2 linked regions of the Lentimonas sp. CC4 genome follow. The protein of the gene in region 1 interacts with the protein of each later gene in a pairwise test. Links are inferred from orthologs where the notes say so. Each region holds a gene or a part of one and is shown on either strand. Other genes may lie near its edges.

Evidence for each region.
Region 2: the proteins of ftsA (region 1) and GZZ87_RS03830 interact in binary tests that used the Escherichia coli proteins (3 or more experiments, as listed by UniProt). The link is inferred for Lentimonas sp. CC4 from one-to-one orthologs.

Annotation. Positions count from the first base shown.
Region 1 is NZ_CACVBO010000001.1:3,964,053-3,970,180, reverse strand. Bases 1-2,828 are described here. They hold ftsA (cell division protein FtsA), read left to right. Parts: upstream 1-722; coding sequence 723-1,934; downstream 1,935-2,828. Other genes in these bases: GZZ87_RS16950 (cell division protein FtsZ), read left to right, coding at 1,950-2,828; GZZ87_RS16960 (FtsQ-type POTRA domain-containing protein), read left to right, coding at 1-565. Also shown: more of GZZ87_RS16950, read left to right, coding at 2,829-3,233; GZZ87_RS16945 (hypothetical protein), read left to right, coding at 3,273-4,328; GZZ87_RS16940 (SCO family protein), read left to right, coding at 4,464-5,315; GZZ87_RS16935 (hypothetical protein), read left to right, coding at 5,360-6,128. UniProt on the Escherichia coli protein: Essential cell division protein that assists in the assembly of the Z ring. May serve as the principal membrane anchor for the Z ring.
Region 2 is NZ_CACVBO010000001.1:866,064-872,324, forward strand. The notes cover bases 1-2,961. They hold GZZ87_RS03830 (rod shape-determining protein), read left to right. Parts: upstream 1-950; coding sequence 951-1,973; downstream 1,974-2,961. Other genes in these bases: GZZ87_RS03825 (LL-diaminopimelate aminotransferase), read left to right, coding at 1-445; mreC (rod shape-determining protein MreC), read left to right, coding at 1,983-2,834; GZZ87_RS03840 (hypothetical protein), read left to right, coding at 2,824-2,961. In the rest of the region: more of GZZ87_RS03840, read left to right, coding at 2,962-3,354; GZZ87_RS03845 (penicillin-binding transpeptidase domain-containing protein), read left to right, coding at 3,351-5,342; GZZ87_RS03855 (hypothetical protein), read right to left, coding at 6,078-6,261. UniProt on the Escherichia coli protein: Forms membrane-associated dynamic filaments that are essential for cell shape determination. Acts by regulating cell wall synthesis and cell elongation, and thus cell shape.

The sequences.
Region 1 (6,128 bases):
GTCGGATGCTCAAGTGAAGTCTGCCTCGGTCGAGCGCGTCTTTCCGAGTGATTTACGTATTCGAGTGCAAGAGCGTCTACCAGCGTTGCGTTTGGCGATTGCTGGGCCAGATGGTAAGCCACGTCTTCGGCTCGTGGCACGTGATGGTGCGGTGTATGACGGCTTGGGCTATCCGACGGCGACGCTCGGGAATTTGCCCTATGTGCAACCGTATCAACATGTAGATGGCAGCTTTTCACCGATGCGTGGAATTGAGTCGGTGGCAGACTTGCTGGATTTGGCACGACGCACGCAGCCGAAATTCTTTCGAACGTGGCAGGTCGTATCGCTGGAGCACTATTCGGGGGATGTGGACTTGCCAGGACAGGTGATCGAAGTGCGTTCGACGTTGGTGCCGCGAATTATCTTCAGTGCATCCGCAGATTACGGCCGTCAGTTGGATCGTTTGGCCTATATTTTGGAATATGTCAGCAGTCAGGGAAATCAATCGCTCGAACGGATCGATCTTTCTTTACGTGGTTCTGCTGCGGTGCAATTTAGCAGTGGTCGCATCGGCGCATTTTAGAAAGGAGATCGAATATAGAATCTAGTAGTTAGAATATTACCCCAAAAGAAGGTGGCGTCTTAGTGATGTTGTCATTGAACTTTCGAAGTTCATGCGAGCTCCAGTGTCACTTTTTTCTTCTTACTTCTAACTCCAAACTTCTTTATTCTTTTTTACTATGAGTCTAACCAGAGTGGTCGCTGCTGTTGAAATTGGAACGTCTAAGGTGACGGTTCTTCTTGGCGAAATCGAAGGAGACTCAGGGCTCAATATTATCGGGCATAGCTCGTGCTTTTCGAAAGGGGTGAAGAAGGGCGTGATCGTGGATTTGAAAGCGGCGAGCGATTGTGTGCATGCCGCGATTATGACGGCGGAGCAAAATGCGAAGACGCGCGTCGATGAAGTATATTTAGCGCAGACTGGAAGTCATTTACGCGGTAATTTTAATGTGGGCACGACGAATGTCGGCTCCTCGGATTCGATTATTCGTCCTTCGGATATCGAGCAGGCGAAGGAAGATGCGAAGCGTCGTAAGTTGACCGAGGTCAGAACTTATATTCATCATATTCAGAATCCATTTTCGATTGATGGTCAACAAGTGGAGAACCCGCTTTCGAAAGAAGGTTCGCGCCTGCAAGTCGGTTATTGGTCGGTGCATGGCGATAGCCAGATCGTGAGCGATAGCCTTCGTGTGATTCGTGGGATTGATCTCGATGTGAGTGATATGATCATATCGAGCATCGCTTCGGGGGCAGTGCTACTGGAAGAGTCGGAGAAGGATAATGGTGCCTTGGTGATTGATATTGGTGGAGGCACTACGGATTTTGTGCTCTATCGTAAAGGTTACATCGTCCTAACAGGCGTGGTGCCTGTCGGCGGTGATCATATTACCAATGATCTGAGCATCGGCTTACGTGTCGGCCGTAAAAGTGCCGAAGAGTCGAAACTACGAAACGGTCGCGCCTATTATAAGAGTGAAGACCGCGACGAGAAGGTGTGGCTCTATGGTGATATGACGATCGGAGATCGTGAATATCCTCTGGCGGCGATTACTAAGATTATTGAGGCGCGCGTATCTGAGATTTTTGATATCATTAAGGATCAGTTGATTGATGCGGAATTACTCGTGCCTGAGGATATTGCCTCGGGAATCGTATTGACGGGCGGAACTTCGCGTCTCGAAGGTATTGACGAGGTCGCGCAGCGAAGTCTCAGATTGCCGGCGCGTCAGTCTGAGGGGCCGCAAGATGTTTCACCAGAGCTCCGTGTGCCAGAATATAGCACGGCGCTTGGACTCTTACATTATGCATTGACTGGTCAGGAAGATGCGCAGCAAAACTCGAAGCCGACGGGGCTCTTTCGTCGACTTGGTAGCATTTTAAATTTTTAATTAATTGAGACCTCATTGAGCCACGAACTAGACAGTTTAAGTAGTCACGCTACGCCGCGCGCGGATCCGAAGATTAAGATCATCGGTGTCGGGGGGGCGGGCACCAATGCCGTCGGTGCGTTGAACCTTGAGGGGTTTGACAGTGTGCAACTAGCGGCTATCAACACCGATGCGCAGGCGCTTGCGAGTTCTTCAATTACAGAGAAGTTAATGATCGGGCGCAGCGTGACGCGTGGGCTCGGAGCGGGGGGTGAGGTCGATATTGGCCGAGCTGCCGCAGAATCGGATCGCGATGCGATTGCCGCTCTAATCGGTGATCTGGATTTGATCATCATGGTGGTTGGATTTGGCGGCGGCACTGGTAGTGCTGCGGCACCGATTGTCGCTGAAGTCGCCGCGAAGACGGATGCGCTCGTGTTAGCGTTTGTGACTTTGCCTTTTAGTTTTGAAGGGCAACGCCGTAAGAGCATCGCAGATGAAGGTTTGGGCGAGTTGCGCAAGTTAGTGCACGGGGTCATTCCGTTGCCCAATGATGTGCTGCTGCAAGAAGGAGAGGAGGACACGAGTGTGCTCAATGCATTTGCGATTACCGATCGTTGGATCGGCCGCGGGGTGAACTCGCTCTGCGCGATGTTGTTGAAGACTGGTATCGTTAATTTGGATCTCGGTTCGCTGCGTTCCGTATTTCAGGGGCAGGGTGGTAAGACGGTTTTTGGCACGGGGGTCGCTACTGGCGGTGACTATGTGAAGGACGCCCTGGATGATCTATTCATCTGCCCGTTGCTGCACTTGGGAGATCGGCCGACGCAGCTGGATCGAATTTTGGTGAATGTCATTGGTGGTGCCGATCTACCGATTTCACGGGTCAACGATATTGTATCGCAGGTGTCGAAGCGTTTTGGATCGCGTGAAGATATCGTCTTTGGCGCGGTGTTGGATCAGTCGCGCTGCGAGAGTTTGGAGATCTGCGTGCTCGGCAAGGCCGAGATGGAGCGTCGCCAAGTGCCTGTGCAACAGGTTAAACCAGTTGAAGTCGTTACATCGCCTTCAGAGGTGATGGAAGGATTGGGGCTCCAGTCGGAGATCTCTCAGGATGACCTGCCATTGCAGCCAGTGCATGAGACTAAGCTCGGGCGTAAGAAGAAGCTGGTGAACGATGATCAGGATGAGTTTACCTTTAACGAAGTCGATGCGCAGCGTGGTTATTTCGAAAAGACCGACCGCAACGATTATAAGGATGAAGATCTCGACGTGCCGACGTATCTGCGCCGCGGGATTAAGATTAAGCTGAAGGTGTAAGTTCGTTGAGGAATCGATGGGACGCAAATTTTCAATTACATGAAGCGTCTCACGCTTCTATTTCTTCCTGTTTACTTGGTATTGTCGGGGTGCACGACTTTCGACCCAACTCCACGGGTGTTGCTTGACTCTTCGATTGTTCAGAAGACTCAAGTTTTCGAGGAGTTTGTGAGTGGATATGTGAAGAGGATACAAGTGGGTGACTATCATTCATCTTCAGGTGATGAGATCGCAATACTCGGTCAGTGTGATGTGTGGTTGCTGGCTGCGTCAAATTACGAACTGTTGCAGCACTTCGCTACGGGTGGTGGATTGTCGCCGCAATTAATTGATGTGCAGGGTGATGGTGAACTGTCTGTGATGCGAGGCGGCGGCGGTTTTGGAGGTGTGGGGCTGTTGACCCTTGAGGGGGAATCGCACTGGGGGTTTCGACCGAATTCAAACTTGGCGCCTCAAAAGATGATTGCTGCTGATTTGAATGCGGATGGAGCACTCGAGTTTTACGTGTTAGATTGGGATGCCCTGTATCAGCTGGATTCTAAAGGAAATGTAACTTGGAAGGTCGTTGGGCACGAGTATCGAGACATCGGTCTGGTGCTAGAGGATCAGCTGATGTGCTTGAAAGAAGGTGGAGTTCTTGAACGCTACGATTTTAATGGCGAAGTGCTGAGTCGATTGGAATTGCCAGTTGAACCCTACCATTTTGATACGGTTCAATGGCCGGATGACTTCAGTTTTTTGGTCGGGTATTTTGGCCGATGCGTTTTGATCATCGATTCGAATGGAGAAGTTGTGTTCGAGGGCCCATTGGATGGATTTCCTTTGTATCATCCCCCGCAAGCTCTCTCGGTTCGATTTATCGAGGGTGAGCCTCCATATCTGGTAGTGTTAGCGCACTCGCGTTCATCTGTTGGCAGGACACTTCTGGCGATTTTTACGCCATCAGGTGAAATGTTGTATCAGGAAATACTGGGAGGGACGCGTGGCATGTGTGTAAATGTTAATGCTGCCACTGGTGGTGAGGTGTTGCTTGTTGGTGATGGAACCACGGGCGTGTTGGAGTATCAACTGAACTCCAGGTCGACACGTAATTAAAGATCAGTGGATTGTGATTTTGGCAATCTTGCCGTCCGGTCACTGCGGTGCCTGCTTGATCTCGAGGACGTCGGCGTTCCCTGGAATCTTGCCTTCGGGACTTGATGCCGCGTCATTTCGTGGCAAGTTGCACGGATGCGTTGTCTAATATATAGCATTTTATTGCCACTCTTTGCGGTGGGTTCACTTGCGGCGGAGTCGTTTTCGGTGCAGGGTCGTGTCTTGGAGGTCTTGCCGGAGGCGAAGGCTTTACGGGTTGAGCTCACGGAGTCTGCGAGTTCCGACCTGTCTGCTGGGCAGACTGTGGACTTTCGTGTGGGGCCGGGTGATCTAGAGATCGGCTATGCGGAGCGTTTGATTCGAGCGGAGGCGGTGGATTATAGCGGCGTTTGGCATTTGGAGCGCATCTTTCCTGTAGATGGCATCGGCGCGAAGGCAATGGTCGATGTCAATAAGCAGTTGCATGACGCGACCGCGACGATGAGTCGGCGTAAATATGTGAGGCAGGGTGATTACATTCCCAATTTCGCGATGATCGATCAGCATGGAGACTTTCTGCAAATCCGTGAGATGCGCGGTAAGGCCTTTGTGCTAAACTTTATTTTCACGCGTTGCCGTGCTGCGACGATGTGCCCGGCATCGACCACACGCATGTCGGAGCTGCAGGAGATTGCGCGTGAGGATGGCATGGAGAATTTACATTTTGTGACGATTACCTTTGATCCGGAATATGATTCGCCTGGTATCCTTCGTCAATATGCGCAGAGCTATCAATTAGAGAATGACAACTTTCATCTACTCACTGCGACACAAGAGCTTGTGGATGATTTACTCCGTCAATTTGGGATTTTGACGATGGAGGAAGACGGCACGATCAATCACACCATGGCGACTTTGCTGGTTGACGCGAATGGTCGTGTGGCGTTTCGCAAGGAAGGTTCGAAGTGGACGACTGAAGAATTCATTGAAGCGGCCAAGCAATTGTAGACTTTTATCTGCACAACCGTATTGCACCCATTGATATGACCGCCGTGGCTCAGAATCACCCCGTAAACTCCAAGCGTATTTCGCTGGTGAGTATCTCGGTGCTTACCGTGCTGTTTGTCGCGGCATATTTTGCATTACGCGCATTGCCAGATGCGCAATGCGGATTCTTGCACTATGAGGAGATCGTCAATGCCGATGGTTCGGTAGAGTTTTGCGCGACCAATCATGCCGGATTTTTGGATCTGACACGTCTCAAATATCCCGTCGAAATGGGGGTGTTTTTGGCTGATGAACCGAAGCCTGGTGTCGCGCAGGAAGTGACGCTAGAGTTGCTGACATCGGGTGGCACGCCGATTGCGCCGCATCAACTGGCCATGACGCATACGAAGAAGATGCATGTCATGGTGGTGGATCCTTCGTTGCGTGATTATCATCACGTGCATCCGCAGGCAGATGGATTGAATGGGCAATATACCTTTGAGTTTACTCCAGAGCTCGCAGGCACGTATCAGGTATTCACCGAGATCGTGCCGTTGCGCACACGCCGTCAGATTATCGGCACAGGTGTGATTGAGGTGGCTGGCATTGCTTCGGCAATGGAGTTTGATCGCAATACACAGAGTGTGGTGGATGGCATACGTTTTGATATCGGAGAGGTGCCTGAGCGGCTACGCACGGGCACGGACTATCGCTTCGACCTGACTGTGACTACGGAGGGTGGCGATGCCGTCGATCTGCAGGATATTATGGGTGCAAAGGGGCATATGGTGGCCTTCGATGCAGCGCGCAAGGGCTTTGCTCATATGCATCCGA
Region 2 (6,261 bases), 3.1 Mb from region 1 along the record:
CCCGCTCATCGTGCAGGCCTACGCTGACATGAAGGACAACTCCGACTCCGGCCAATTCCTCGCCATTCAAAAGGCTGGTGCCGTCGCGCTCGCGAATCCACAGATCACCGAAGAAATCTCCGCGAAATACTCGCGCCGTATGGACCTCCTCGTGGACGCGCTCAACGGCGCAGGCTTCAAAGCGAAAAAGCCAAAGGGTAGCTTCTTCCTCTACGTCGCCGCACCAAAGTCCGCGACAATCGATGGCAAGACCACCGAGTTTGAATCCGGCGAAGCATGCAGCCAATGGCTCATCACCGAAGAGCTCATCAGCACAGTGCCTTGGGATGATGCCGGCAACTTCGTCCGCTTCTCCGTGACCTTCGCCGCAAAAGGCGAAGAAGCCGAAAAAACAATTGCAGCCGAAATCGGTCAGCGCCTCGCGAAATACACCTTCGCATTCTAAGGGGTCCAAACAGTCCCACGCTTTAACCTTAAAAGAGTAGTTAGAAGGAAGAAGGAAGGAGTTAGAAGCTGAGCATCAGTGTTTTATGGCGTCTTAGACGCTCGCCAAATGGCTTCGCCCTTCGGTTGAGTGTCGCTGCGCTCGGTGGGCGACTATAGGAGAATCTACAAAGGCTTCATAATTAAAGACTAACTTCTAACTACTGAATCTAGGTTTAAACAAAAGCACAGTCCTCGGACTGTGCTTTTTTGTTCTGCGGCGAAAATCCAAAATAGGAGGTGCTTCAGCGATCTGCCAAATAAAGCAGATCTCGCCGGCGACACATGAGGAGATAACCTCAAGCGATTAATCGCAACCCACGTATCGTTTATTCAATCACAGTCATGCTCCACGAATTTGCCTCGATCTAGGGTGGTAATTATTTGACTTTCAAACCCTTCCGAGTGTGATACAGCCTTTACTTTCACGCTCGAAAGTAAACGCATCTTAATTTTTCTTTAAAAACGTGTTCGGCCTTCTCTCAAACGACATCGGAATCGACCTAGGAACTGCAAACACTCTCGTGTTTGCAAAAGACAAGGGTATCGTCCTTCGCGAACCCAGTGTGGTAGCGATCTACACGTCCACGAAGAAGGTCTGCGCCGTAGGTGCCGATGCGAAGAAGATGCTCGGCCGCACACCGGGCAACATCACCGCCATCCGCCCGATGAAGGACGGCGTGATCGCCGACTTTGAAATCACCGAAGCCATGCTCCGGTATTTCATCAAGAAGGTAAACAAGACCAAAACTTTTGTTGCGCCACGCATCGTCGTAGCAGTGCCCTCGGGCATTACCGAAGTCGAGCGCCGCGCAGTTAAAGACTCCGCAATCCGCGCTGGAGCGCGCGATGTCGTCCTGCTCGCAGAGCCTATGGCAGCCGCGATCGGTGTCGGACTTCCAATTGACGAGCCAGCTGCAAACATGATCGTCGATATCGGCGGTGGCACCACCGAAGTGGCAATTATCTCCCTCGCAGGCGTAGTTTACACCAAGAGTATCCGCGTCGGTGGCGACGAAATTGACAACGCGATCGTCAACTACATGAAGCGCGCTTATAACCTGATGATTGGAGAGCGCACAGCGGAAGAGATCAAGATCCGTGTCGGTTCGGCCTTTCCACTCGAAGAAGAAATTTCCATGGAAGTGCGCGGTCGCGACTCTGTTGCTGGCCTGCCAAAGACCATTACCATCTCATCTCCTGAGATTCGCGATGCACTCGCCGATACCATGGCATCCATCGTTGATATGGTGCGCAATGCTTTGGAGCGCTGCCCACCAGAACTTTCAGCAGACCTCATCGACCGTGGCTTCGTCCTCGCTGGTGGTGGCGCGCAGATCCGTGGCCTCGATCAATTGCTAAGCGATGCGACTGGCCTACCAGTGGTCATCGCAGATGACCCTCTGAGTGCGGTCGCAAACGGCACCGGCATGGTGTTGGAAGAACTGGCCTTTCTATTGAAAGACCTCACGGGGAACCCCAAAAGCTAAGCATTGCACGTGGCGAAATTCCGCCTCGATAAGTTCAAGCCGATAGTCGCCTTAGGCCTCTTTCTCGTTGCTTGGTGGATACTGCCAGCGGTGGCTAAGTCATTTATGCGCATCAGCTTTACTGAAGTGCAAGCACCCGCATGGATCGTTTCCTCCTATTTAGATGATCTTGAAGAGTTCTGGGCGCGCCGCAGCCACTCGAAAATCGAGCTCATCGAAGCTGGCCAACAGTTAGCTCGCCAGAAGGCATTTTACCAATTGCTCGATCAGCGTAACAAGATACTCGAAACCGAGGTCATGCGCTTAGAATCAATCCTCGACATGCCTGCTCGCCGCGAATTTCGCTACGAAGTGGCACGCGTCATCCGCCGCGATCTCAACGCATGGTGGCAGCAGATCGTCATTCGCAAGGGAGAGGACTACGGCATCACCGAAGGTGCAGCAGTCATCTTCGCAGGCGGTGTCGTCGGTCGCGTCGTCAAAGTCGATGCATTCACCAGCCGTGTCGAGCTGGTCACCAGTCCGAACTTTCGCATGGCCGCCAGCTTCGAGGGCGACGACCGCCCAGTCGTCTATCAAGGCGTGCCGCAAAGCGGCTTCGGCAAGGCCAGCGGCGAGGTGCGCGATGCACCGCAAGACCTAGTGGCCAACACCCAAACCCCACTACGACTCGTCTCTACACGTTTAGGGGGCACCTTTCCTCCCGGGCTCTTGATCGGCGAGGTCATTTGGCTGGAGCCCGGCAGCACCGGCATCTTCCAAGCAGGCACGGTGCAACTCGACGATCGGCTACTGAGCCTCAGCGAAGTTTCGGTCCTCATCCCACTCAACCCTCTCGATTACGACAGCGATGCTCCTTGATCCACGCGTAATCATCCTCTTTGCAGCCAACGCCCTGCTGCTCTTTCTGTGTCTCTTGGTCAATTCTAGCCTAGCACCGCTCTCGCTGTATCTAGTGCTCCTCGGCCCAATGCTCGTGCTACCCGCACTTTACCTGAATCATCGCTCGTTCTTTATCTGCACCTTGATCACCGGCCTCTGGGTCGATGCCGCGCTTCCCTCTAAATTCGGGCTATTTACTTGCGGCTTCATGGCCATCGGCACCTGCATCACGATGGCCCGTATCCGCTTCCGCGCAGAGCACAACTACCACCCCATCCTAATCGCACACGTCGCGAATGTCGCTTGCATCCTGCTACTCACCATCAGCGAAGGGCTCGCGTATATTAGCTCTCCCGCCTTCTGGGGACAAGTGCTCGTCACCACCCTGCTCTCTCACCTAGCGCTGCTGATCATCGCACCGTGGTTCTTCAACCTCGAGCGCCTGCTTTTCACGCTCTGCCACGCTGAAACAGAGCCCGACGACTTCCCAATGCTATGAGTCAATACGATGTGCATAAGGGGGAAAATCCACGCATCCTACTGTTCCTCTGGATCGTCCTAGCGGCCTCCGCGGTCCTGATCGGCGGGCTCGGATGGAGCCAGCTGATCGACATTCGCGAATATAAGGAAATCGAAAAACGCCAGACCGAGCGACGCATCCTCACGCCCGGGCCACGCGGCGACATCTACGACCGCGACGGCAATCTACTCGTCGGTAACCGTCCGCACTACTCTGCCGTCGCTTACCTCGACGACCTACGCTCCGACTTTCGCAAGGAATACTCAAAGATCTACAACGCCGAGCGTGCCCGTATTAAAGAAGAATACGAGAATACACCCGAAGACGAACGCCCACACGACCCGCCCACCCCGAACTACAACAAGTGCGCATGGACTGCCCGCCTCAACGTCGTCAACCGCTACATCGACATCATCAATCGCATCACCGGCAGAGACGACTCGATTACCGAAAGTAAGCTAATCCGCCACTTCAACGAGAAGCTCCTGCTCCCACTACCGCTCGTCGAAGACCTAAGCCCCGATCAATACGCCCGCCTCGTCGAACAGATCCCCGTCAATTCCCCCATTCAAATCCACACTGGCACCGCACGCTACTACCCCTACAAATCCGCCGCAGCCCACCTACTCGGCTACGTGCAAAACACCCTGCCCGACGCCAGTGAAATCCCCGACGACGGCATCAAGACATTCACCTTCAAAACCAAGCTTGGCAAAACCGGCCTCGAACGCTCCTTCAACGACCTGCTCTCCGGCAAGACCGGCATGGAAATGTGGCGCGTCGACCCTCTCGGCTTTCAAGATACACGCCTAGAAATGATCCCTCCTGAACAAGGCGAGAATCTCATCACCAGTATCGACATGGACCTGCAACTCGCCGCTGAGACCGGCCTGGGCGATCGCACCGGCGCGGCCATCGCACTCGACATACAATCAGGCGAAGTGCTCACCCTCGTCAGCCATCCCACCTACGACCTCAACGACCTGAGCCCATTCATTCCACGCACCACCTTCGAGGAAATCAACGAACGCGGCGCATGGCTCAACCGCGCCCTACAGCTCTCTTACCCGCCCGGCTCCACCTTCAAGCTCATCACCTCCATCGCCGGCATGCGTAACGGCACCATCGATGGCAACACCAAGCACAACTGCCAAGGCGTGCACCGCGTCGGCAATCGCGTCTTCCGCTGCAACTCGCGCTGGGGGCACGGGCAAACCGACCTGCCCGCCGCCATTGAAAAAAGCTGTAACGTCTTTTACTATGCTGAAGGCCTACGCATGGGAATCGATGTCCTCAGCGCCGAAGCCAAGCGCTTCGGACTCGATCAAAAAACTGGTGTCGAAGTGCCCTTCGAAACCAGTCGCGTCGTCGTGCCCTCTAAAGAATGGAAACGAGAAAAAGTCGGTTCGGGCTGGGTGCCTGGCGACACCGCGAACACCGCCATCGGCCAAGGATTCCTCCTGCAGACTCCATTACAAATGGCCACCGTGATCGCCTCCATCGCACGCGGCGAGACGCGCACCAAACCCACCCTTAAAGCACTCACCCGCGAGGAGGCCATGCAGGTCAACCACGGCGGCGAATCCATCGGGCTCACGCCCGAACAAACACACCTCCTCTGGGAAGGCATGGAGCGCGTCGTCGGCCCCAACGGCACCGGCCGCCTCGTGCAAATCGACCACTTCCGCATCGGCGGCAAGACCGGCACCGCCGACTTCCGTGCCCACGGCAAAGAAGTGAACCTCGCCTGGTTCTTCGGGTTTGCCCCTATGGACAATCCGCAGATTGCGGTGGCCGTCATGGTCGAAGGCACCGACGAGAGCCACGGCTACCACGGCGGCTCCACCGCCGGCCCCGTCGCCAAAGACATTTTTCTAAAATTCATCGAGAAATACCCCGAACGCGCAGGCTTCCCAACGGCGTCAGAACAAAGTGACACAGACATTTTGTCTGTGTCATCAGAGTGAGCCGCCTCCACTCAAAGATCCAGCGGACTGACCATCTCCTTCTTTGTTCGGCTCTGCACGGTGTGCGTGTAAATCATCGTCGTCTTGATGTCGGCATGCACGAGCAGTTGCAGCATACCTTGTTCGAAATGAAGGAAGACTCCCAACAGAATGGAGCCACTTAGAAAACCAAGATTGGCACTTTAATGCCCGAGGCGTAGATCACTTCAAAAAAAGAATTAAAATTCAATTCGCAGACAGTTCCATCAGAATTGAAACGATTCGCGGTTGAGATCCAATATACAATAAACCTAATCAAGAAATCGAACAGGTCGTCAGCGAATCATCTCTATCCTTAAAAGAGTAGTTAGAAGACAGTAGTCAGAAGCTGAATATCAGTGTTTTATGAAGAATCTCCGATTCGCCAAATGGCTTCGCCCTTCGGTTGCACCCAAGGGCATAATAAGTGTCGCTGCGCTCGGCAGGCGGCGTCAAATACTCTCGGAAGCGCCTTATTACCAAGGACTAACTTCTGACTTCTAACTCCTGAATCTAGGTTGATCAAAAGAAGAGAGAGAGAATCTATTCACTGGTTGCAGTATTCCGAACCATGATGTGCCACTATTTCAAGCGCAGAAGAATTACATATAACGACACCAGAAATAGGATAGAGATTCGGAATGAATATCCCCTCGGCGGAGCGATATGTCCCGAAATCTGCGTTTCCAGTCATGTCATCCTTTAGATGGCAGGCACCTAGCCTGTAGACTCAGCAGACTCGCCACTGGCTTGCAAGCGACGCTCACGAGCAAACAAATCCTCTTCCCTTTGTTCTAGCTCGGCAAGTTTCTCCATATGCTCGTTCAGACGGGAAATCAAAGACTCCTCCATCTCCGCTAAAGCCTGCTCGCGTTCAGCTAGTAGCCCCTCGCCGTGATTC